3 regions of the Mesorhizobium sp. M0244 genome follow, and region 1 is predicted to be linked to each of the others. Evidence: predicted binding sites of a transcription regulator. Region 1 holds the regulator's gene; each other region holds the start of a gene.
The links. The regulator PhoB, encoded in region 1, activates phosphate uptake and scavenging genes when phosphate is short. The targets are predictions, from matches to a motif close to TGTCATNNANCTGTCAT.

Region 1 (7,784 bases):
CTACTGAAGACATGCTCAACCTGGTGCCGAACGCGTTGCGTGAAGCCGGCGCCGCGATCGGCGCGCCGCGCTGGGTGGTGATCCGTTCGGTCGCCTACCGCGCCGCATTGTCCGGCATCGTCACCGGCATATTGCTGTCGATAGCACGCATTTCCGGCGAGACGGCGCCGCTGCTCTTCACCGCGCTCAACAACCAGTTCTGGAGCAGCAATATCAACGCGCCGATGGCCAGCCTGCCGGTGACCATCTTCCAGTTCGCTCTCAGCCCTTACGAGGAATGGCAGCAGCTGGCGTGGACCGGCGCACTCATAATCACCCTGACGGTTCTGGGCTTGAGCATCCTCGCCCGCAGCCTTACCGGACGCAGAGAGGACAGATGACACAGATGTTGTCCCCGGACATGACGATGACCGAAACGGTCGCCGAGAAGACGAAGATCGAGGTCAAGAACCTCAACTTCTACTACGGCCAGAGCAAGGCGCTGAAGGACATCAGCCTGTCGCTGCCCGAGCGCAGTGTCACGGCCTTCATCGGGCCTTCGGGCTGCGGGAAGTCGACGCTGCTGCGCGTCTTCAACCGCATCTACGAGCTCTACCCGAAACAGACAGCCGAGGGCCAGGTCCTGCTCGACGGCAAGAACATTCTCGACCGGTCGCAGGATCTCAACCTGCTCAGGACCAAGATCGGCATGGTGTTCCAGAAGCCGACGCCGTTCCCCATGTCGATCTACGAGAACATCGCCTTCGGCGTCAGGCTCTACGAGAATCTCGGCAAGTCCGAGATGGACGGCCGCGTCGAACAGGCGTTGAAGCGTGCCGCGCTTTGGGGCGAGGTCAGGGACAAGCTCAACGCCAGCGGCTTGAGCCTCTCCGGCGGCCAGCAGCAGCGGCTCTGCATTGCCCGCACCGTGGCAGTGAAGCCGGAAGTCATTCTGCTCGACGAACCGGCCTCGGCCCTCGACCCGCTGTCGACCGCCAAGATCGAGGAACTGATCGACGAATTGCAAGCCGACTACACGATCGTCATCGTCACTCACAACATGCAGCAGGCGGCGCGCGTGTCGCGCCAGACTGCCTTCATGTATCTGGGTGAGCTGGTCGAGTTCGACCGGACCGAGAAGATCTTCACGTCGCCCCGCGAGAAGCGCACGCAGGACTACATCACCGGCCGCTTCGGCTGAGCGGTGCCGATCACGCAGACGAGGACAATATCATGGCCGAACATACAGTCGCGTCTTTCGACGAGGATCTCGAGCAGATCAGCAAGCTGATCCGCGACATGGCCGATCTCGCCGGTTCGATGGTCGGCGGGGCGACCAAGGCCCTGTTGAATTCCGACAATGCGCTGGCGCAGCGCGTTGTTTCGGACGACGCCATCATGGATGCGCGTCAACGCGAACTGGACGACCGCGCCATCACCCTGATCGCCAAGCGCCAGCCGATGGCCCACGATCTGCGCCATGTCGTCGGGGCGATCCGCATGGCCGGCGACCTCGAACGCATCGGCGACCTTGCCAAGAATATCGCCAAGCGTGTGAGTGCGGTCGGCCTCAGCGTCACGCCGCGCGACCTATCGCATTCCATCGATGCGATGGCGCAGCTGGTGCTCATCCAGGTGCAGGGCGTCATCGAGGAGTATGCTGCCGGCGATGCGGCCGCGCTGGCCAAGCTACGCGCCGCCGACGAGCGCATCGACGTCAAATACACGTCCGTGTTCCGCGAGCTGTTGACGTACATGATGGAAGACCCGCGCAACATCACCGCTTGCACGCATCTGCTGTTCTGCGCCAAGAATCTGGAGCGGATCGGCGACCATGTCACCAACATCGCCGAAAATGCGTATTATGTGCTGACCGGCGAGCAATTGCCTGTCAATCGTCCGAAGCAGGACGAAACGACAATGTCCGCACCGGTGACATGATGGGGGTGCCCAGCCGATGATCGCACCACGCATAATGGTGGTGGAGGACGAGGAGCCGTTGGGTGTGCTGCTCCGCTACAATCTCGAATCCGAAGGCTACCAGGTCGAGGTGGTGACACGCGGCGACGAAGCCGAGATCCGTTTGCAGGAGAATGTGCCCGATCTTCTGGTGCTCGACTGGATGATACCAGCGGTTTCCGGCATCGAGCTCTGCCGACGGTTGCGGGTGCGCCCCGAAACCGAGCGGCTGCCGATCATCATGCTGACCGCGCGCGGCGAGGAGAGCGACCGGGTGCGCGGTCTTTCGACCGGCGCCGACGACTATCTGGTCAAACCGTTTTCGACACCGGAATTCATGGCCAGGGTCAAGGCGCTGCTGCGCCGCGCCAAGCCGGAAGTGCTGTCCAGCGTGCTGAAGGTCGGCGACATCGTGCTCGATCGCGAATCGCACAGGGTCTATCGCAAGAAGAGCGAAATCCGGCTCGGGCCGACCGAATTCCGGCTGCTCGAATTCATGATGCGGCATCCCGGCCGCGTCTTCTCGCGCAGCCAGTTGCTCGATAATGTCTGGGGCGAGACGATCTACATCGACGAACGCACCGTCGACGTGCATGTCGGGCGGCTGCGCAAAGCCGTCAATAACGGCCGCATGCCGGATGTCATCCGCACCATCCGCGGTGCCGGCTATGCGATCAGGGAAGATTGACCTGCCTGGTCAGGCTACGTTCTTTCTGATGCCGGGCCTCATTTGCGCGCCCGGCGCGAAAATCTCCTGGTCGACGAAGCTTAACGCCCGCATCGCGCAGCCTTCGCGGATCAGCGGCAATTCGTTCGGCTCGGTGTCGAAGGAGATCGAGCTCGAATGCTGGCCACCGGCGGTCTGGGCGATGGCCTTGCGCAAGGCCGGCTCGATCAGATCGAAGGCGGCGGCACTGACGCCGACCATCGCGACCGGTGCTGGATCGATCAGCGCGAACAACGAGCCGAGACCGAAACCCAGCGCTTCGCCGGCCCTGCGGTAGGCCTCGCGTTCCGGCCCATCCTTCTCGCGGGCCCGGGCCGCCAACGCGCGCATGTCGGCGTCGCTGACGTCGGCGACCGGTTTGCTGTCTTCGCTCATCCCCGTAGCGTTGCGCCAGATGGCGTAATTGCCTGCATAGGCCTCGATGCAGCCGCGCCGCCCGCAACGGCAGAGCGCGCCGCCTGGACGATGGATCATGTGGCCAAACTCGCCGCCCGAGGAATGCGTGCCGGTGAACAGCTCGCCCTTCAGCACCAGCCCCATGCCGATGCCGTGCGAAAGCAGGATGGCGATGAAGTCGTCGCGATAGCGATCCGGATCGCGCCAGCGCAAAGCCACCGCCATCATATTGCAATCGTTCTCCACCGTGGCCGGGATGCCGAATTCGTCTTCCAGCATGTCGGCAAAGGCGATGTCCGTCTGCGGCGTGATCGGCGACCACAGCATGGCGCGTGCAGGGGAGTCGGTAATTCCCTGAATCGCCAGGGCGATGCGGGCGACACTGCGGACGTCAAGGTCTGGATCTTCCAGCCGGCGCCGGACGATGGCCATGCATTCGCGGATCAGCTCGTCGCGCGGCATGGTCAGCGTGTCCAGCCGGCGCTGTTCCTCGACGACCACCTGTCCCGCATAGTCGATGATGGCGGCCGACAGGAAATTCAGCGACAACACCACGGTCAGCACCGCCGCCGCTTCCGGGTTGAGGGCGAGGCCGACCTGCGGACGACCGCGTTTCAACGAAACGGGCTCGTTTGCCTTGCTCTCGGCGAGGATGCCTTCCCGTATCAGGTCGGAGGAGATCGCCGATATGGTCGAATGGCTGAGGCCGGTGGTTGCAGCGATCTCCGTACGCGACGGCTGGCTGGCCCGGCGCACCGCCGAGATCACCATCGCCCGGTTGCGCCGGCGCAAATCGTCATGGCGGATTCCGACCGACATCGTTTTGCTTTCCTCCCGGTTGCCGCGGCCGCTCATGAACCGGAAGCCGTCGGTAATGTCCGACAAATAGTGTCAGATACAGGCAAATAGTGTCAGATGCCGGCGGCGCTGTCATCGTTTATTCCGACACTCGAAAAAACTCGGAGAGTCATCAAAATCCATCAGAATCGATGTTGACAGCAGCCGGAGATCGGGTCAGTATTTTTTCGAGGCTCGAAAAAATTAACGCCTCTAGCTGGTCTTTGGGCCAATTGGTCACGCCGTACGCGGCGCAGGGAGGATATGATGAAGAAATTCACGACCGCCATTCTGGCGGGTGTCGCCATGACGCTGACGCTCGCGTCGGTGGCGCAGGCTAAGGACAAGGTCATCGGCGTTTCGTGGTCGAATTTCCAGGAGGAGCGCTGGAAGACCGACGAAGCCGCAATGAAGGCCGCCATCGAGGCCGCCGGCGACAAGTATATTTCCGCCGATGCACAGTCCAACCCGGGCAAGCAGCTCACCGACGTCGAGAGCCTGATCTCGCAGGGTGCCAACGCACTGATCATCCTGGCGCAGGACGCCTCGGCGATCGGGCCGGCTGTGCAGAAGGCGCTGGACGAAGGTATTCCGGTCGTCGGCTACGACCGGCTGATCGAGAACAAAGACGTCTTTTACCTGACCTTCGACAACAAGGAGGTCGGCCGCATGCAGGCCCGCGAAGTGTTCAAGGTGAAGCCGGAAGGCAACTACGTCTTCATCAAGGGCTCGGGCGCCGATCCGAATGCCGATTTCCTGTTTGCCGGTTCGATGGAAGTGCTGAAGGACGCCATCGACAGCGGCAAGATCAAGAATGTCGGCGAGGCCTATACCGACGGCTGGCTGCCGGCCAACGCCCAGAAGAACATGGAACAGTTCCTGACCGCGAACGACAACAAGGTCGATGCCGTAGTCGCCGCCAATGACGGCACCGCCGGCGGCGTCGTCGCCGCGCTGACGGCGCAAGGGCTGGCCGGATCCGTTCCGGTCTCGGGCCAGGACGGCGACCACGCCGCGCTGAACCGCATCGCGCTCGGCACACAGACCGTGTCGGTGTGGAAGGACGCGCGCGAGCTCGGCAAGAACGCCGCCGAGATCGCCTCGCAACTGGCCGACGGCAAGCAGATGACCGACGTTGCGGGCGTTAAGGATTTCACCACGCCCGGCGGCAACACCGTCAAGTCGCTGTTCCTGACCCCGGTCGCCATCACCAAGGACAACCTCAACGTCGTCATCGACGCCGGCTGGATCAAGAAAGAAGAAGTCTGCGCCGGCGTGGCGGCGGGCACTGTTCCGGTCTGCAACTGATCCGACGTTTCCGAGAAGTCCGAACGCCGCGGCTGCTCGCCGCGGCGTTTTTTCAAGAAGAATTGTTTTTCCGCTTCCGGCGGATAACTTCTAGGCTGCTTCCGGCATCCGCGGCAGACGGCAACCCGGCGGGAGAAACATCATGACCGACACGACTTCCAACACGCCGGTCGACAGCTCGACCGCAGACCGGGCGCGTGAATCCGAGCTCGGCGTCGTTGCCCGATTTCTCAAGGCAACCGAACTCGACACGCGCATGCTCGGCATGGTCGGCGCGCTGCTGGTCATCTGGGTCGGGATCCACATATTGTCAGGCGGGCTCTTCCTGACGCCGCGCAATCTCTGGAACCTTTCCGTGCAGACCTCCTCGGTGGCGATCATGGCGACAGGCATGGTGCTGGTCATCGTGATGCGCAACATCGATCTTTCCGTCGGTTCGGTGGAAGGCGTGATCGGCATGGTGATGGGCGTGGCGCAGGCCGAATTCCTCGTCCGCGTCATGGGGTTTCAGCTTGGCAGCCCCTGGCTGTGGGTCATTGCACTGGCCGCCGGCCTGGTGCTCGGCCTGGCTATCGGAGCGTTTCAGGGTTTCATCATCGCCTATCTCGAGGTTCCTGCCTTCATCGTGACGCTCGGCGGATTGCTGATCTGGCGCGGCATGGCATGGCTGATTACCAGCGGGCGCACCGTTGCGCCGCTGGACAGGACCTTCCAGCTGATGGGCGGCGGACCACGCGGCTCGATCGGCGCCACCTGGAGCTGGATCGTCGGTGTCGTCGCCTGCGCGGCCGTTGCCTTCGTGCTCTTCAACGGCCGCTCGCAGCGCAAGCGGTTCAAGTTCCCGCTGCGCCCTGTCTGGGCGGAAACCTTGCTCGGCGTGATAGCCTGCGCCGCCATCCTTGGCGCCGTCTGGATCGCCAATTCCTATCCTTGGCCGGTCGGCATCGTACGCCAATATGCCCAGCAGAACGGCATCACCATTCCCGAGGGCGGGTTGTTCATCGCCCACGGCATCGCCATACCGGTGCTGATGGCCGTGGCCGCGGGCATTGTCATGACCTTCATCACCAGGCGCACCCGTTTCGGCCGCTATGTCTTCGCCATCGGCGGCAATCCGGAGGCTGCCAATCTCGCCGGCATCAACACACGCTGGGTGACCATGAAGGTGTTCATGATCATGGGCGTGCTGGCCGCGATCAGTGCGGCGATCGCATCGGCCCGCCTCAACGCGTCGACCAATGCGCTGGGGACCCTGGACGAGCTCCTGGTCATCGCGGCGGCCGTGATCGGCGGCACGTCGCTCGCCGGCGGCTCCGGCACGGTGCTCGGCGCCATGCTCGGCGCGCTTCTGATGCAGTCGCTGCAATCCGGCATGGTGCTGCTCGGCATCGATTCGCCGCTGCAGAGCATCGTTGTCGGCGCCGTGCTGGTGGTCGCGGTGTGGCTCGATACCGTCTATCGCAAACGGGTCTGAGCATGATCCCGAACCGAAGATCCGCGTCAGCGAAAAGTGGAAACCGGTTTTTGCTGCCGCTGACCTTCGGTTCGGACAAGATCATGCTCAAGCAAGATCTATAGGGAGGAGGAACGAGCATGGCAGACAAGACCGCTCCCACGGGCACGCCGCTGATCGAGATGCGCAACATTTCCATCGCCTTCGGCGGCATTCGCGCCGTCGACGATGCCTCGGTCGATCTTTTCCCGGGCGAGGTGATGGCTTTGCTCGGCCATAACGGTGCCGGCAAATCGACGTTGATAAAAATCTTGTCTGGCGCCTACAAGCGCGATGCGGGCCAGATTTTCGTCAACGGCGAGGAGGCTTCGATCTCCAACCCGCGCGACGCCAAAAAGTACGGCATCGAGACGATCTACCAGACGCTGGCGCTGGCCGACAATGTCGACGCGGCCGCCAACCTGTTTCTCGGCCGCGAGCTGATGACCGGCTGGGGTACGCTCGACGACGTCGCCATGGAGGCCGAGGCGCGCAAGGTGATGGGCAGGCTCAATCCGCGTTTCCAACGCTTCAAGGAGCCGGTAATAAGGCTTTCGGGCGGCCAGCGGCAGTCGGTTGCGATCGCCCGCGCCATCCTGTTCAACGCCCGCATCCTGATCATGGACGAGCCGACGGCGGCACTGGGGCCGCAAGAAACTGCGCAGGTCGGCGAACTGGTCAAGCAGCTCAAGGCCGACGGCATCGGCATCTTCCTGATCAGCCACGACATTCACGACGTGTTCGAGCTTGCCGACCGCGTCTGCGTCATGAAGAACGGTCGGGTTGTCGGCACGGCGCGCACAACCGACGTCACCCAGGACGAGGTGCTCGGCATGATCATTCTCGGCAAATGCCCGCCCGGCGCCATACCGGGCCCGGGGGCCCTGAAGATCGCCGCTTGAACAAGAATTAGCCGGCTAATCAAATGCGGCGTAATGTGCCAGTCGTCACCATGCTTTGGCCTCGCCATTGTGTTGACGCCGGGACTTGCCCATAAAGAACCTTCCATGGCCCGTATCAGCAATTGAAAAAGCTCTTTCCGACCGTCGCTTTCATCGCCGTCGCGCTGATCAGCCTGACGATGGC
Region 2 (7,784 bases), on a different contig from region 1:
CCTTGCGCGGGCGATCGGGGGCTTCGACCATGATGTCGTAATGCAGGCTGCCGAATACGGTCACCAGCGGCGGGGAAGCCGTCATGTGCCCTTATCTTTCCGTTTCGACGTCACCGCAGACATGGTGCGGCCGAGATTGCGCTCCGCCGCCTGGTAGTCGCGTTGCGCGACCGCCACGAACAGCGCGTCGAGAATGTTGAGCTGGGCAATGCGCGCCGCTGCGTTCTCACCCATCAACGGCGAGCCTTGGGCGGTCGAGCAAAGCACGATGTCGGCGACGGCTGCCAATGGCGAGTTGTCATAGTTGGTGATGGCCAGCGTGCGCGCGCCGCTTTTGCGCGCAAGTTGGATGGCGTCGATGACGGCGCTGGTGTTGCCGGAATGCGAGAAGCCGACGGCGATGTCGTCCGCGCCGAGCAGCGAGGCCGACATCAGCATCATGTGCGAATCGTCGTAAACGGAGGTGCGGATGCCGATGCGCAGGAATTTATGCGAGACGTCGCGTGCGATCTGCGCCGAGCCGCCGACGCCGTAGAAATCGCGATTCCTGGCGCGGTAAAGCAGATCGGCGGCACGGTCGAAATCGTCCATGTCGAGGATGGCGAGCGTCTCCTCCAGCGCCTGGATAGAGGTGCGGAACACCTTCTGCACGATCTCGGCCGAACTGTCGTCCACCGACAGCTCCTGATGCATCTCGGCGGTCGGCAGGCGGCTGTATTCATAGACCGCCGTGCGAAAGTCGCGATAGCCGGAAAAACCCAGCTTCTTGGCGATCTTGACCACCATCGCCTCCGAGACACCGGCCTCCTCGGCGATCTGCTTGAGCGGTATGGTCTCGTCGAAGCCGCGCCGTCCGAAGACGGTTTCAACCACCTTCGCCTCGAGCGGCGTCAGATGCGGCATCATCATGCGAATGCGCGGTCCTACTGCTTTCAGGTCCAGCCCGGTCAAGGTCATCCACGTCCCCTCGTCACGCGATCGATAAGCATCGCGGCGAGGATTATAAGGCCAGTTGCCAGCAGCTGATAGAAGGACTGGACATTCATCAGCGTCAGGCCGTTGCGCATAGCGCCGAGGATGACGGCACCCAGAATGGTGCCGACCACGCTGCCCTTGCCGCCCATCAGCGAGGCGCCGCCGATGGCCGCCGCGGCGATCGCGTCGAGCTCCCAGAGGTTGCCGAGAATCGGCTCTGCGGCACCCAGTCGGCCGATCAGGATCTGCGCGGCAAGAGCTGCCAGCAGGCCCGAGATCATATAGGCGGCGATCTTGGTGCGGGCGATCGGCACGCCGGCTATGTAGGCCGCCTCCTCATTGCCGCCGACGGCGAGCAGATATTCGCCGAACGGCGTCTTCTTGAGGATGATCCAGGCAACCAGCGCGACCACGGCCACGATGACGACCGCCAACGGCAATCCGAACAGCGAGCCATTGAAGATGGCGCGAAAGCCGGCAGGCAGGCCGAGCACCGGATTGCCGCCGGTATAGATCAGCGCCAGCGCCCGGTAGGTGCTGAGCGTTCCCAGCGTGACGATGAAGGGCTGCAGCCCGACATAGGCGACCAGCACGCCGTTGAGCAGGCCGCAGGCGAGGCCGATGGCGAAGCCGGCGGTGATGGCCAGCGGAAACGGCACGCCGGCAACCAGCATCGAGGCCGAGATGACGGCCGAAAGAGCTGCCGTCGGCCCGACGGACAGATCGATGCCGCCCGAGATGATTACCAGCGTCATGCCCAACGCCAGGCAGGCATTGATGCTCGATTGCTGCAGGATGTTGATCAGGTTGCGCTCGGCAAAGAAGCCCGGGACCAGCGCCCCGAAGACGGCGAGGATAACCACCAGTCCGATCAGCGTGCCGGCGTCGCGCAAGGAAAACCGGTGCAGGAAATCAAATCTTGGGCGCGCTGCTGTGTGTTCGGTTATGTCGGTCATCCGCTGGTCCTGTCCGTTATGCACCGGCCCGACGGCGTTGCGCCTTGCCGGCCTGAGTCTCCGTTTGGGGTATGGCGTGCGCGGCGATCGCCTGTTCGCTGAGACTTGCGCGGCCCAGTTCGGCGGCGACCGTGCCGTCGCGCATGACCAGCACGCGGTCGGCGAGCCGGATCACCTCGGGCAACTCGGACGAAACGACGACGACCGAATGGCCTTCGGCGGCGAGCTCCTCGATCAGGTGGTAGATCTCCGCCTTGGAGCCGACATCGATGCCGCGCGTCGGCTCGTCGAACAGAAGGATCCGCGTTCCCGCCGCCAGCCAGCGGCCGATGATCGCCTTCTGCTGGTTGCCGCCGCTGAATAGGCGGATCGGCCGGTCGAGCAGGAACGGTCTGAGATTGACGCGTTTCATCTTCTCGGCTGCCACGCGCTTCAGCCGGCGGTGGTCGATGAGGCCGCGCGGCGCGAACACGCTCATCGAGGCCAGCGCCATGTTGCTGTAGATTGACCGCAACGGCACGATGCCTTCGCGCTTGCGCTCCTCCGGCACCAGGCCGATGCCGGCCGCGATGGCGTCGCGCGGACTGGAAAGTTTTGTCGCCTTGCCGTCGATCTCTATTGTGCCTGATGAGACGCGGTCGGCACCGGCCAGCAGCCGCAGCAGTTCGGTGCGGCCCGAGCCGACCAGGCCGGCAATGCCCAGCACCTCGCCGCGATGCAGGTCGAACGAAACGTCGTGGACCTTGGTCGCCGAGGCGAGGCCACGCACGCGCAGCCTGATCTCGCCGGAAGCATGCGGGCGGTGCTGTTCCTGGGCAAGCTCGCGGCCGACCATCATCGAAACGACGGCCTTTTCCGACACCTGCGCGAGATCAACGGTTTCGACCACGACACCGTCGCGCATGATGGTGGCGCGCTGGCAGATGCCGAACACCTCGTCCAGCTTGTGCGAGACATAGACGACCGCGACACCGTCGCGCGCCAGACCGGCAATCACCTCGGCCAGCCGTTCGAACTCGCTTGGCGTCAGGCTGGATGTCGGCTCGTCCATCGCCACGATCCTGGCGCGGTCGAGCAGCGCCCGGGCGATCTCGACGATTTGCCGCTGCGCGACCTTCAGGCTGCCAAGCGGGGCTGCCGGATCGATGGTCGGGTCGATGGCGGCGAGAGCTTCCGCAGCGCGGCGTTCCTGCTCGCGCCGGTCGACGAAGACGCCGCCGCGCGTCAGCGGACGGCCGAGGAACATGTTCTGGGCGACGCTTAGGCGCGGCACCTGCTGCAATTCCTGATGGATCATGGCCACGCCCGCGGCGCGTGCCGCGACCGGGTTGTTCAGCGTCACCGGCTTGCCGTCGATCAGCACGCTTCCCGCTGTCGGCCGGTAGACGCCCGACAGGATGCGCAGCAGCGTCGACTTGCCGGCACCGTTCTCGCCAAGCAGGCCATGGATTTCGCCGGCGCCGACCGAAAAGGACACATCGCTCAGCGCCCGCACGGCCGGAAACACCTTGGAAATGCCCTCGAATTGCAGCCGCGGGATGACTGACATTGCTTCAGTTCTCCAGGCAAGGATGCCGACCCAAGGCCGGCACCCGCCGCCCCTGCTCTACTGGCCCGCTGCCGCGTCCTCGAGCAGCGCCTTGCGCACGGCATCGCCGCCGCCGGAGTAACGGTCGGCATTGTCCTTGGTGATCAGCGCCTGCGGCGTGGCAACGACGCGCGGCAGCTTCTGCCCGGCCACCAGTCGCAGCGCCGATTCCAGAGCCACCTCGCCGGTCAGCACCGGGAAGCTGTCGACGGTACCGGTCAGCTCGCCGGCGCGGATCGAAGCGTAGGCGTCGGAAATGCCGTCGGTGCCGAAGACGGCGACCTTGTCCTGCAGGCCGGCGGCCTTGACCGCTTCGACGATGCCGAGCGCCATGCCGTCGTTGTTGGCATAGAAGCCGATCAGGTCGGGGTGCTGCTGCAGGATGTTGGTGGCCGCGTCGTAGGAGGTCTGGCGATCCCAGTTGCCGGGGACGCTGGCAACAACCTCGAACTTGCCGGCTTCAGTGATCGTGGTCTTGAAGCCGTCGGTGCGCTGGACGGCGGCGTAGACGCCGGCCTGGCCTTCGACGATGGCGACCTTGCCCCCATCCGGCCGGTTCTTGATGAACCATTTGGCGACGCGCACGCCATTGTCGCGCTGGACGTTGCCGACATAGTACTCGGCCTGCGGGATGACTGCGTCATTGACGTTGACCACCGGCACGTTGGCGGCCTTGGCCTGTTCCATGATCGGCTGCAAGTTGGAGTCGGTCTGCGGCGAGACGAGAAGCACGTTGTAGCCTTGCGTGACCAGGCCTTCGGCGATGGTGAGCTGGCCGAGCTGGTCGCCCTCGCTCTGCGCCGCCTGGTAGACGATGGGCACACCGATACGGTCGCCGAACGACTTGTAGCCCTCACCCAGCGAGCGCCAGTATTCGTTGGTCAGCGTCTTGGAGACCGCACCCGCCTTGGTGCCCTCGGGCAGCTTGGGGAAAGCCCCGAACTTGGCCTCGAGCTGCGACCAGTCGATGCGATCCTTCTCGGTGTCGGAATTGAGTGGCGCGAGGTCCGCGGAAAAGGCCGAGCCGATGGACAGCGCCATCAGGCCAGCGGCGGTGGCGGTGGCAAGCAGAAATTTCATGGTCTTTCCTCCCTTGTTGAAACGGTAATGGCGCGAGCCTCAGCTGTCCGGCCCGAGCATGGCTTCCTGGATGATGGCCTGCGACGCGACCGCGTCCTGACGGTCGACGGCGGTGGAAAGGCGGTTGTCCTTTTCCAGCCGATCGACGACGCGCAACATGCGCTTGACGGTCGCGATGTTGACTTCGCATTCGTGGACCGGATCGAGCCCGGTCATGTCGGGGAACGTGTCGAAATAGATGGCGCCGGCGTAGCCGTCGCGGCGGATCTGCCTGAGCAGCTCGATCGTCTGAACCGTATGCACCGCGCCGACCATCAAGCCGTCGTCGCGCTTGGCGTAGCCATCGTTGAGGTGCACGCCGAGCAGGTTGCTGTGCCGTGCCACGAGTGCGGCGGCGAAAGCCGGCTGCTCGTCGGCATAGAGCACATGGGCGAAATCGAGCGTCACGCCGAGATTGGGCAGGCCGATCTCGCGGATCGCCAGCAATGTCGTGGCCGCATCGGGCATCAGGCTGTAGGAGCGCGGCTCGTTGGGTTTGTATTCAAGGCTGATCCGGCAGTCCGGATCATGCGTCGCAACTTCACGAATACCATCGATTTCGTGTTGCCAGAGCGCTGCGTAGTCAGCCTGGAAGGCATAGTCGAAGCCATCCTGCCCGAGCCACAAGGTCATCAGGCTGGCGCCGGCCTCCCGAACAGCGTCGATGCCGGCCTTGGTCAGGTCGATGGCCTCGCGGCGAACGGAAGGATCCGGGTTGGTGAAGGCGCCGAGCTTGAAGGCCGGATTAGAGTAGTAGCGCATGGCGAAACCATTGATGGAAAGCCCGAGATCGCCAAGTTTCCGCGCCATTTCCGCAGGCTTTTCATCGACATGGTCGGGAAAGTTGAGGTCGAGATCGGTCAACTCTGCAACCTTCGCTGCACGCGCCGCCATCTGCAGCATGGACGGTTTGCCGACAAGATCAGGCCACTCGGCCTGCGGCCGCGAGGCAAAGGAATTGAGGCGGGTGGCGAAACGATAGACTGTCATCGGTGACCTTTCATTGTCATAACTTCACATAAGAATGATTATTTGTAAAGTTGTTAATTGCCCTCTCGGCGGCGACGAGTTCGCCAGACCCAGGCCAGTTGCAACCGCATGGGGACAAGCAAGCGCGGCACTGTCACGCAAATATCATGTTCGCGTCCTAGATCGCTTCTCCGAAGGCTTTCGCGGCATCGTCGATGCGGCGCGGCGCTTTTTCAGGTCCGGCACCTTTGTTACCAAAGAGGATATCCATGAAAAACCCGCACCGAACCGCGTCCCTCGCCGTCGCGCTGGCGATGTTCACCGCCTCGACTCCGGCCTTGGCCGACAACTCCGCGACCGTCGGTGGCGTCAGCTTCGTCAACAAGGGGCTGGTCGGCGTCGGCCGTATCCCGGCCAGCCAGAAGGACAAGTTCGGCGAGACGTTTGGCTCCGGCTCCGGCATGGCGATCGACGCTGCCGGCTGGACGCATGGCGCGGACGGCTACAAGGGGTCGCTATGGCTGTTGCCGGATCGCGGCTACAATGTCGTCGGCACCACCGATTACCGGCCGCGCCTCAACACGATTGCCATCGAGTTCGCCCCGATCGCGCCGGGTGCAGTACCAGCCGCCGGCCAGGAACAGTCGGGCGTCAAGGCGACGCTTGCCGACACCATGCTTTTGACCGACGACAAGGGCGCCGATGCGACCGGCCTCGATCCGCTCAACGGCGTGCGTGCGGCGACCGACGACATGCCGATCCTGCCCGAAGCCAACGGCAAGCTCGCGCTCGACGACGAGGCGATCGTGCGGCTGTCCGACGGCACCATGTTCATCTCGGACGAATACGGCCCGAACATCTACCGCTTCTCCGCCGACGGCCATCTGATGTCGGCAACGCGGCCGCCGGCAGCCCTTGTCCCGATGCGTCATGGAACGCCGAATTTCGCGTCCGACAATCCTGGGCCTGGTGCGGCGGAGCCCGATCCGAAGGATCCCGAGACCGGGCGCCAGAACAACCAGGGCCTCGAAGGCATGGCGCTGACGCCGGATGGCAAGTTCCTGATCGCCGTGTTGCAATCGGCCCCGCGGCAGGATGGTGGCGATTCCGCCTCGACGCGCCAGAACACGCGCGCGCTGGTCTACGATGCCTCGGATCCCGCCCAGCTCAAGCTCGCGCATGAATATATCGTGCCGCTGCCGGTGTTCACCGATGCCAAGGGCAAGACCAAGATTGCCGCGCAGAGCGAGATCGTGGCGCTGTCGGACAAGACCTTTCTGATGCTGGCGCGCGACAGCGGCAACGGCCAGGGGCTGAAGGGCGACACTTCGCTCCATCGCGAGATCAGCATCGTCGATGTGTCGGCGGCAACCGACATCGCCGGCAGCGAGTTCGACAAAGACAAGCCAGTGGCGCCCAAGGGTGAGCTCGATCCATCGGTGACGCCGGCCAAGCTGACGCCGTTCATCGACATCAACGACAAGAGCGAACTCGGCCGCTTCGGACTGCACAATGGCGCGCCCAACGACCGCAACAACCTTTCAGAGAAGTGGGAGGCGATGTCGGTGGTGAGCGTCCTCGATCCGAAGCTGCCCGACGACTATTTCCTGTTCGTTGCCAATGACAACGACTTCCTCACCCAGGACGGCTTCCAGGTCGGCGCGCCCTACAAGGCCGAGGACGGCGCCGATGTCGACACCATGTTCCTGGTCTATCAGGTCACGATTCCCGGCTTGGCCGGGAAGTAGCGACACCCATGCAGGCGGACGCGCCGACCGCATCCGCCTAGAGATCGTGAAGGCACTTACCTCAACATCTCTGCGTCCTTTGGCACACCCGCATCGATCGGCTCGGCCGTCCTGTTCGACACGGCGGTGGTCTTCGCGGCGGCCGACAGGTTCGGGCGCACGAAGACCGGCGCGACGCCGTTGACGCGGCTGTAGAGGTCGATAATGTCCTGATTCATGAAGCGCACACAGCCGGACGAGGCGTTCTTCCCAATGGAATCCCACTCCGGCGTGCCGTGCAGCCGGTACATCGTGTCCTTGCCGTCGCGGAAGAGATACAGCGCGCGGGCGCCTAGCGGGCTCTGCGGGCCGGGCGGCATGCCGTCCTTGTATTTCGCCAGTTCCGGCCGGCGCTGGATCATTTCCGGCGGCGGCGTCCAGACCGGCCAC
Region 3 (7,784 bases), on a different contig from region 1:
ACGGCCGGCTCGAACGGACCATCCAGCTTCGGACGGAAGGTTTCGTAGTAGTCGGGAAAGTTGCTGGCGAATATAGCCAGTCGCCGCGTGACGTCCACCTTGTCGGGATAACCGTCGCCGTTCTCGTCGGTGTAGTTCGGGAAGCCCGCATCGGCATAGACGCCGACCTTGTCGCGCATCTCCTCGCCCGGTTTCTGGTCGTCGATGGTACCGATGATCGACACGCCGTGCGTGTGATCGCCCGTGGCGACGATCAGCGTGTCCGGATGCGTCTTGGCGAACTCCATCCCGGTGCCGACGGCTTTGTCGAACTCGATGGTCTCGAACAGCGACCGCTCCCAGTCCATCGGATGCGACATCTTGTCGACGGACGCCGCTTCGACCATGAGGAAGAAGCCGTCCTCGTCCTTGGAAAGCTGATCGAGTGCGGTCTGCGTCATCTCGACAAGGCCGGGCTGGTTCGGGAACTTCTCGACGCTGCCCTTCTTGAGGAATTCACGGTCGAGTGTCGTGTCCATGTTGCCGGTGTGGAAAAGGCCGAGGATCTTGCCGGTGTTGGTTCCCTTGGCGGCCACGAGTTCGGTCTTGTCGGTCGCCAATGTGTAACCGGCATCCCTGAACATTGCGATGTAGTCCTTGTCGTCCTTGCGCTTCGAGCCCGGCGTGCTCTGCGGCAGGAAGTAGGCGGAGCCGCCGCCAAGGACGATTTCGGGCTTGACGACGAAGAACATGCCGACAATGTCAGCCTTGTCGGCGCGCAGGCGGGTATGGGCGACGACCGCCGCAGGGGTGGCGTCTTCCACCTCGGCGGTTGAGACAACGCCGATCGACTTGTTGCCGGTGCGCCGCAGCGCCTCTGCGATCGTCTCGACCCTGGGGTCGTCAAGGCTGGCCTTGGTGCGATCCGCATAGACGCCGAGCGCGTTGACAGCCGTCTTGTGGCCCGTCATGTAAGCCGACATCGTGTTGGCGCTATCGGTTGAGATCGCATTGGTCGCGGACGTGCCTATGAAGGCCATGTGATCGAGGGTCGTCCATGTTGAGGCGCCCGTTGGTTTTGCCTTCCGTCATGCCCTTCGACATGATGCGGGCGCCGGTGCGATGCGCGACCGAAAGCCCGTCGCCGAGGAAGAAGATGACGTTCTTGGCCTTGGGCGTTGCCGGGGTGCCGAAAACCTGCCAGCTCACCGACTTCATTTCGTCGCCGGCCTTCGCCTCCAGCTTGTAGGTACCAGGCTGCGAAATGCTGGCTGCGCGGATCAACAGCGCCGAAGCGTCGAAATCTTCTTCCTTCTCGAGGAATTCGAATTTCTTGCCCAACACGGTTTCCGCCGGCTGGCCGTTGATCGTAACCGTGACTTGGTCGGCGCTAACGACCTTGTCGAACTCGACCTTCACGTCGAAAGGCGACTGCGCCAGGATCGTGGCCCGATCAAGCGGGTAGACCGTCGCTGCCCCCGCAACGGTGTTCAAGCTTGTTGTTATTGCGAGTGCAGCGATAAGACGGTGCATGGCAGGCTCCGGGTGGGTTCACGGACAATGTTCGGCGATGTCCGTGTCAGCGATGTGACATGGCAGGAAACGCGCGCCGACCAAAAACGACGAATTTGCCACGTGTCGACGTCACAGACCACGAACAAGCGGTCATTATTGCGTCCGAGCGATGACAACCGCGACCCATCTTGCGCGTTTCGAGGCGCATGGTGCGCAGCTCGTCTCGGGCTGTCCCTTCATCGGATCGTCGAAGAGCCGACGTTAGCCGGTGCGGGCCTGCAGATAGGAGAGCATGAGGAACTGCGGGGCGGTCACGCAGCTTTGCTGCGCTGATCGGGTCTTGGATTGTCGTTTGCCATGCCCGGATACCATTCCGCGAAGACTGCTTTGAGACTTCCGTCGAATGTCCGGGTGCGGCTATTGCTTCGCCAGTTGCCTCGTGGGCGCTCAACGCGAGGTGCAGTCGTGATCAAAAAGGCGCTCGGCCGCTGAGCTTTCCCAATTGGTCAGGATGTAAAATCCCGGTCTTGCGCCGGCGAGTTCGGCGCCAACGACGACGACATTTACGTGATGCATGGCGCCCCGGGCCTGCGGCAGGCCGGAAGCGATGATGCCGACTACGTTGGTCGTTTCCAAATCCGGCTTGTCGACTGCCTTGATCCAATAGCGTTTCCCCATCAGAGCCAAAGGGAGAAGCTGCCACGGACCTTCCACCTTCGGCCCCTTCAGGACAAGTTTCTTTTCCACCGACACCGCAACGCAATCGATATGGATGTGGAACTGATCCTGGGATCGCTCAGTCCTGGAATTCACAGCCATGGCGATGGCCGTTCGTGGAAGGTGACGTCCGAGGCTCGCCGAGACCTTGCTTCGTGCTTTCCATGCCCGATTCCAGAGTTGGGAACTGCCCTGCCAACGGACAGACGGGGTTTCAAGGCCGGCAACAGCCGTAAGTGGCGTCAACAGAAACTCGGTCCGGTATCGGGGTGATTTAATGAGAGCTGATCCAGGCACGCCCTGCCTGGGCAGGATCACTTCCTCGCAGGGGAAAGCGCTGCCAAGATGCGCTGCGGCAAGAGCGCAGGTCTGCACAACCTGCCAGAGCGCGTTGCGATGCGCTGAAGCGGAGCCGACGTCGGTGACCGCCGCAGTCAGCAACACGATTGTCAAACAGACCACGGCTGCAGCACGGCAGTGCTGGAACAATGGTAACCTGTGAAGGGATTTTATAGCGAGGGGAATGCCCGAGATGAGGTTTTGAGTCCCGGCGCGCAGTCGGCGAAACCGAAACGGTGAAGGTGGAGCGGCTGGGAGCCTCGCGATGGTTCCGATGGGCGACTGCTCTTCTGCCCGATCACTGGTTTGATGACGTTTCGGCATTAAACCTCGCATCCTTGGCCGTGACCGACGTCAGTTCAGATTCTGCGCCCCGCTCAGCGGCCGGATCGAGATTGCTGTCCTTCCCTACTATGGCCTTGTCAGCGCTTCGCGGCACGTCGTCCATCGCATTCTGAAGCATCGAGCGGGTTTCCTGCAGGTCGAGTTCCTTCTCGGCTTGACGTACGGCGTCGTCAAACTGCTTTCGAAAATCGCCCGCAATCCGATTGAATGTCTTCATCATTGCCCCCGCCGATCGCATGACTTTTGGAAGCTCCTCCGGGCCGAAAACAACCAGCGCCACCACGAAGATAACCAACAGGTGGGTCATGCCAAGTCCGAACATCGGTACGTCCTCTCGCGCATATCGCCGGCAGCGACAACCTCTCCGCGGTTTGCGGCGACCGATCCGGTTGAATGCCTCGACCTACGGCGCCAAATCCAACCATCATACCCTCTCGCCTGAGCCATTCCAGTATGCGGCCGCGGGAATGTCGTTCATACTTCGAGCCATGTGGCACCACTCGTCAACCCGAATATCAGGCGCACGTCTGGTAGGGATATTCGCAACCGTGCTCGCAGCAAGCGGACTCCTCGCTGGAGCCGATGGCACAAGGCCCAGAATATTTGAAGCAGGCGCCTACTCCTTTTCCGACGAACTCGGCGGATTCCGGATCATTGCCGCTTCGGGAGCCGGAACAAGGGCCGATCCCGTCGTGATCACCGAGGAACTCGAGTCGGCAAGCCCGGTAACCCTCACCATACGCGCCATCCGGCCGGTTCAGCCATTCGGTGCCTCCGGCAACTATGCCACCGGGTTCATTTCCCTAAGGATCGTTGCCCTCAACAACAGCGGTCACGCCTGGGTCGAATTCGAGTTCGAGTTGCAGGAGATTCTCAACCAGCCAAGCGATTCCAGCGACGGGCTTTCGTTCGACCAGGCGCGCCGCGAAACGGATGCAATTCGGTCCGATAGTTTCGCCGAATTCAGTCGTGAATTCGAACCTTATGACCATCTTCTGTTCCGGAAAGGCGAGGTCGATCCGCTGAGCACGGTTTCGTTCTCATTCCTGGTGACTGATTTCACGCCGACTGCGCGGCTCTATCTCGTTCAGGACCCGCGCATTCCCTCAACCTGAACGTGTCGCGCATCATCGCGGCCGTTGGTTCGAACAACGCTGCTCGTCATGCATGCCGGCAGTTTGGCAGGTGTCGTTGGGCGCGGCATGCCGATGGATTTGCTGGTCATTTTGGTCGCTTGGCCGTGCCTTTGATTCGGGCCACAAAATACGGACAACAGGGCAAAAACCGACGCGAACGACGATTGAGGATCGTGAGCGCCCGCGGTACGAGTTCTCCGCCGAGTTACTTGTGAAGCGTTCACACTAGCGACAGTTCCGGATCGTGCTATGATCTTGCGCATGAGGACGATCACGGCCTCTTACATTCTGGTTTTCGCGGCGCTCGCTGCAACGCCCGCGCGGGCCGAATGCCAGTGCCTCGCCAACGGCCACATTTTCCATCACGGCGAAATCGCTTGTCTGCAATTGCCGTCAGGTCCTGAACTCGCGCAGTGCGACATGGTTCTCAACATTTCGTCATGGAAAAAAATTCAGGATGGATGCCCCGAGGCGACGGCGCCGTTTGGCTTGCCTGTCAAAGGGGACGAGCAGAAACCAGGCGAAGGCGGAGATAAAGCCAACGATTTGGCTTTATCAACAGCAAACGCCCGGAGCTAAAGCGAAGCGCAGTTTGCGCGCATCCAACAGTGCGACGCAAGCCCAACGCATACCCTAGCGGTGTTCCAACACCGCTAGGAACCAGCCCTATGGATGAGCTTCCTGTTGAGATTCTGCTTTCCTGTCAGTCCTTCTTGTTCCGGTAGCTTTCAATGGCTTTGCCAACCATGTCGATGGCGACGTTGGCGCCACCAAAGCCGTTCAGCTCAACGGCCTTGCGGCCTTCAGGTAGCTGCTTGTAAACTCGAAAGAATGCCTCGATGCGCTGTCGTTCGATGGCCGGAAGATCATCGATGGTCTTGACCCCGTCATATTGCGGATCGATATCCGTAGCCGGCACAGCGATGATCTTGTCATCCGCTTCGCCGCCGTCGACCATGTTGAGCACGCCGATGGCGCGGACTTTGATCAGAGCACCGGGCACAACGGGTTCCCGGGTGAAGACAAGCGCATCCAACGGGTCGCCGTCGCCGCCCAACGAACTGGTAACGGAACCATAGTTGGCCGGATAGACGACCGGCATGGACTGATATCGATCGACGACGACATGGCCTGTCTCGGCATCGATCTCATATTTGGTGAAGCTTCCCGCCGGAATCTCGATAACCGTGTAAAATTCGCTGGTGTCTTTCGGCTGCGGAAAATCGAAAGCTGTGACGAATTCGGCGAAAGCGGGCTGCGTGCCCAGCAGGGCCGCAAGCGCCATGACAGTCGGCAACGCGCGCATGGTTGTCTCCAAAGGTTGGACGGGCAGGGCGCCCTGCATCCGCCTAGCCACCGTATGTGACGGCAGCATTACAGGGTTCCGTTATTGAAATTGGATGACCGTATTTGCACCGATCCTGCGGCGAGCAGAAATGGGCCGAGATAGAGCGCTGACGAGTGATGAGCGTCTATGGGCGTTTGCGTTTATGGGCGTTTAAGAGACGGTGGCCGCTTCAAATGTGCTGTTTCAGGCGAGCCCATTTCCGGCAAGGGGATAGCTTGCGTCGTAACTCCTGCCAATCGGGCACGCTACACCCACAACACGCCGTTCGGCGAGAGCTGCCACGTAGACGCCTCGCGGCTCAGTGCGACGTTGTGTGGCAATCATCAAAAAGCAAGTGAAACTCCAACTTCAGTTGAAGTCCTTCGGAGACTACGCCACCTTGACCTTGAATCATTGCCAGGGTTCGAAATTCGTGAACGAAGAGACAACAACACCACGTCCGCTATACTCCATTGAAAGGGCTGCTTCATGTCGGGAATGTCGCGGAGGGGATTCTTGCTGGGCGGCACGGCAGCAGTAGCTGTCGGCGCTGCAGGCGGGCTGATTGCCGGCAGGGCCGTAGCAGCCGATCTGACCTTGCCGGTTTCAGCGATCAGTCGGTCGATTTTGCCCGGCACCGTCACCAAAGGGATGATGAGTTTCGGTGCGGGCGGGCCGCCGCCCACTCTGCGTTTATTGCGAGGTAGGCCGTTTTCCATAGACGTGGTCAATGATCTCGATGAAGCGACGAGTGTGCACTGGCATGGATTGCGCATCGCCAATGCCATGGACGGCGTGCCTTATCTCACCCAGCGTCCCATCGCGGCGGGCGAAAGCTTCCGTTACACTCTGACACCGCCGGATGCCGGCACCTATTGGTATCATCCGCATTGCAACACGCTCGATCAGATGGCCCGCGGTCTGACAGGCATGCTTGTTGTCGAAGATGACGAAGATGCCGGTTTCGACCAGGATTTGCCGCTCAATATACGCGACTTCCGTCTCGGCGAAGACGGCCAGTTCATCGAATTGTTCAAGGCACGCAACGCTGCGCGCGGCGGCACGCTGGGTACGGTCTCGACAGTAAATTGGGAAGTCACCCCGATTTACGATCTGCCGGCGGGCAGCCTTGTGCGCCTGCGTTTGGCAGTCACGGATGTCACCCGTATCGGCACTTATGACCTCGATGGCGGAACGGCCAAAGTGATCGCTCTTGATGCCAACCCGCTGCCGCAGCCTGTTGCGCCTCGGGGCATTGTCATCGCGCCCGGCCAGCGCGCCGATATCGCCCTCCGCGTGCCTGATGGCGAAGACGAGATCGTCAGCCTGAATCTCAGAACAGCCAAGGGACCTCGCGTTCTCGTCCGATTCCGGCCTATCGGCGCCAGCGCGGGGCGGACGCTTGGCGAACTCAAGCCGCTGCGGCCGAATCGCGTACCGGAGCCGGATCTTGCCGATCCCGAGACAATGGACTTCGTCTTTGGCTGGTCGCCCAATGGTGATGCGCCGGCGCCGGGTGTTTGCGGCACGCTCGGCTACACCTTCTGGTCGATCAACCGCGTCGCCTGGCGAGGGGACGCGCCGGGGCCAGTTGATCCGCTCGCGGCTCTAAGACGAGGCAAAAGCTATGTTCTGCGCCTTCGCAACGAAACGCCGAACGATCATCCGATCCATTTGCACGGTATGTCTTTCCGTCTGCTACGCTCCGACAAGCGCAAAATTGCGTCGCTTGTAACAGATACGGCCCTTCTTAAATCGCAAGAAGTGATGGAAGTGGCGTTGGTCGCTGACAATCCGGGTAATTGGGCATTCCATTGCCACGTCATTGAACATCAGAAGAGCGGCCTGACCGGTTATTTGCGTGTGGAATGACGCGGTCCTCATCCAGGGTTGCGTTGCCGAGGGCGTGAGAGGGTCGAAATTGGGCGAGGCGGAGCGTCCGAGTTCTCGCCGCGCTAATGGCGCTACTGCTCACGGGCGCCGGAGCGGCCGGCGACGGGTGCTGATCTGTGCATCTGATCGAGCCTCTGCTGAGTGGCCTCCCGGGCTCGCTCGCCAACGCCGGTTCCCATGCCACCGCGGTCGCGATTGCGTTCGTCATCATCACGGCGCTGTAGCTCATGCTGGGCGATCTGGCGCCCGCTCCGGATCGTGCTATGATTTCGCATGAGGACGTTCCATGCCTCTTGCATCCTGGTTTTCGCGGCGCTTGTTGCAACGCCCGCGCGGGCAGAATGTCAGTGCCTCGCCAACGGCCGGACGTTCCATCACGGTGAATTCGCCTGTCTGCAATTGCCGTCTGGACCGGAACTCGCGCAATGCGACATGGTTCTCAACATTTCGTCATGGAAAAAAATTCAGAGCGGCTGCCCGGAGGCGACAGCGCCATTGAGTGTGCTCGTCGAAGGGGGCGAGCAGCAATCAGG

Region 2: the regulator PhoB is predicted to act here: its motif matches at 5,760-5,776, upstream of NKJ08_RS25005 (esterase-like activity of phytase family protein).
Region 3: the regulator PhoB is predicted to act here: its motif matches at 5,394-5,410, upstream of NKJ08_RS12255 (inorganic diphosphatase).

Annotation. Positions count from the first base shown of each region.
Region 1 is NZ_JAMYSE010000002.1:130,521-138,304, forward strand. Features, by position in the region: gene pstA (phosphate ABC transporter permease PstA) at 1-380, shown strand, start outside; gene pstB (phosphate ABC transporter ATP-binding protein PstB) at 377-1,180, shown strand; gene phoU (phosphate signaling complex protein PhoU) at 1,213-1,920, shown strand; gene phoB (phosphate regulon transcriptional regulator PhoB) at 1,937-2,626, shown strand; gene NKJ08_RS02960 (ROK family protein) at 2,636-3,880, opposite strand; gene xylF (D-xylose ABC transporter substrate-binding protein) at 4,166-5,206, shown strand; gene NKJ08_RS02970 (sugar ABC transporter permease) at 5,349-6,680, shown strand; gene NKJ08_RS02975 (ATP-binding cassette domain-containing protein) at 6,800-7,600, shown strand; gene NKJ08_RS02980 (CHASE domain-containing protein) at 7,723-7,784, shown strand, end outside.
Region 2 is NZ_JAMYSE010000051.1:5,262-13,045, forward strand. Features, by position in the region: gene NKJ08_RS24975 (ribokinase) at 1-85, opposite strand, end outside; gene NKJ08_RS24980 (MurR/RpiR family transcriptional regulator) at 82-957, opposite strand; gene NKJ08_RS24985 (ABC transporter permease) at 954-1,931, opposite strand; gene NKJ08_RS24990 (sugar ABC transporter ATP-binding protein) at 1,948-3,480, opposite strand; gene NKJ08_RS24995 (sugar ABC transporter substrate-binding protein) at 3,538-4,599, opposite strand; gene NKJ08_RS25000 (TIM barrel protein) at 4,639-5,628, opposite strand; gene NKJ08_RS25005 (esterase-like activity of phytase family protein) at 5,877-7,355, shown strand; gene NKJ08_RS25010 (L,D-transpeptidase) at 7,412-7,784, opposite strand, start outside.
Region 3 is NZ_JAMYSE010000013.1:85,960-93,743, reverse strand. Features, by position in the region: partial or broken gene NKJ08_RS12280 (alkaline phosphatase) at 1-1,512, opposite strand, end outside; gene NKJ08_RS12275 (CDP-diacylglycerol diphosphatase) at 1,942-2,874, opposite strand; gene tatB (Sec-independent protein translocase protein TatB) at 2,849-3,217, opposite strand; gene NKJ08_RS12265 (hypothetical protein) at 3,444-4,010, shown strand; gene NKJ08_RS12260 (hypothetical protein) at 4,293-4,610, shown strand; gene NKJ08_RS12255 (inorganic diphosphatase) at 4,735-5,337, opposite strand; gene NKJ08_RS12250 (multicopper oxidase family protein) at 5,875-7,230, shown strand; gene NKJ08_RS12245 (hypothetical protein) at 7,525-7,784, shown strand, end outside.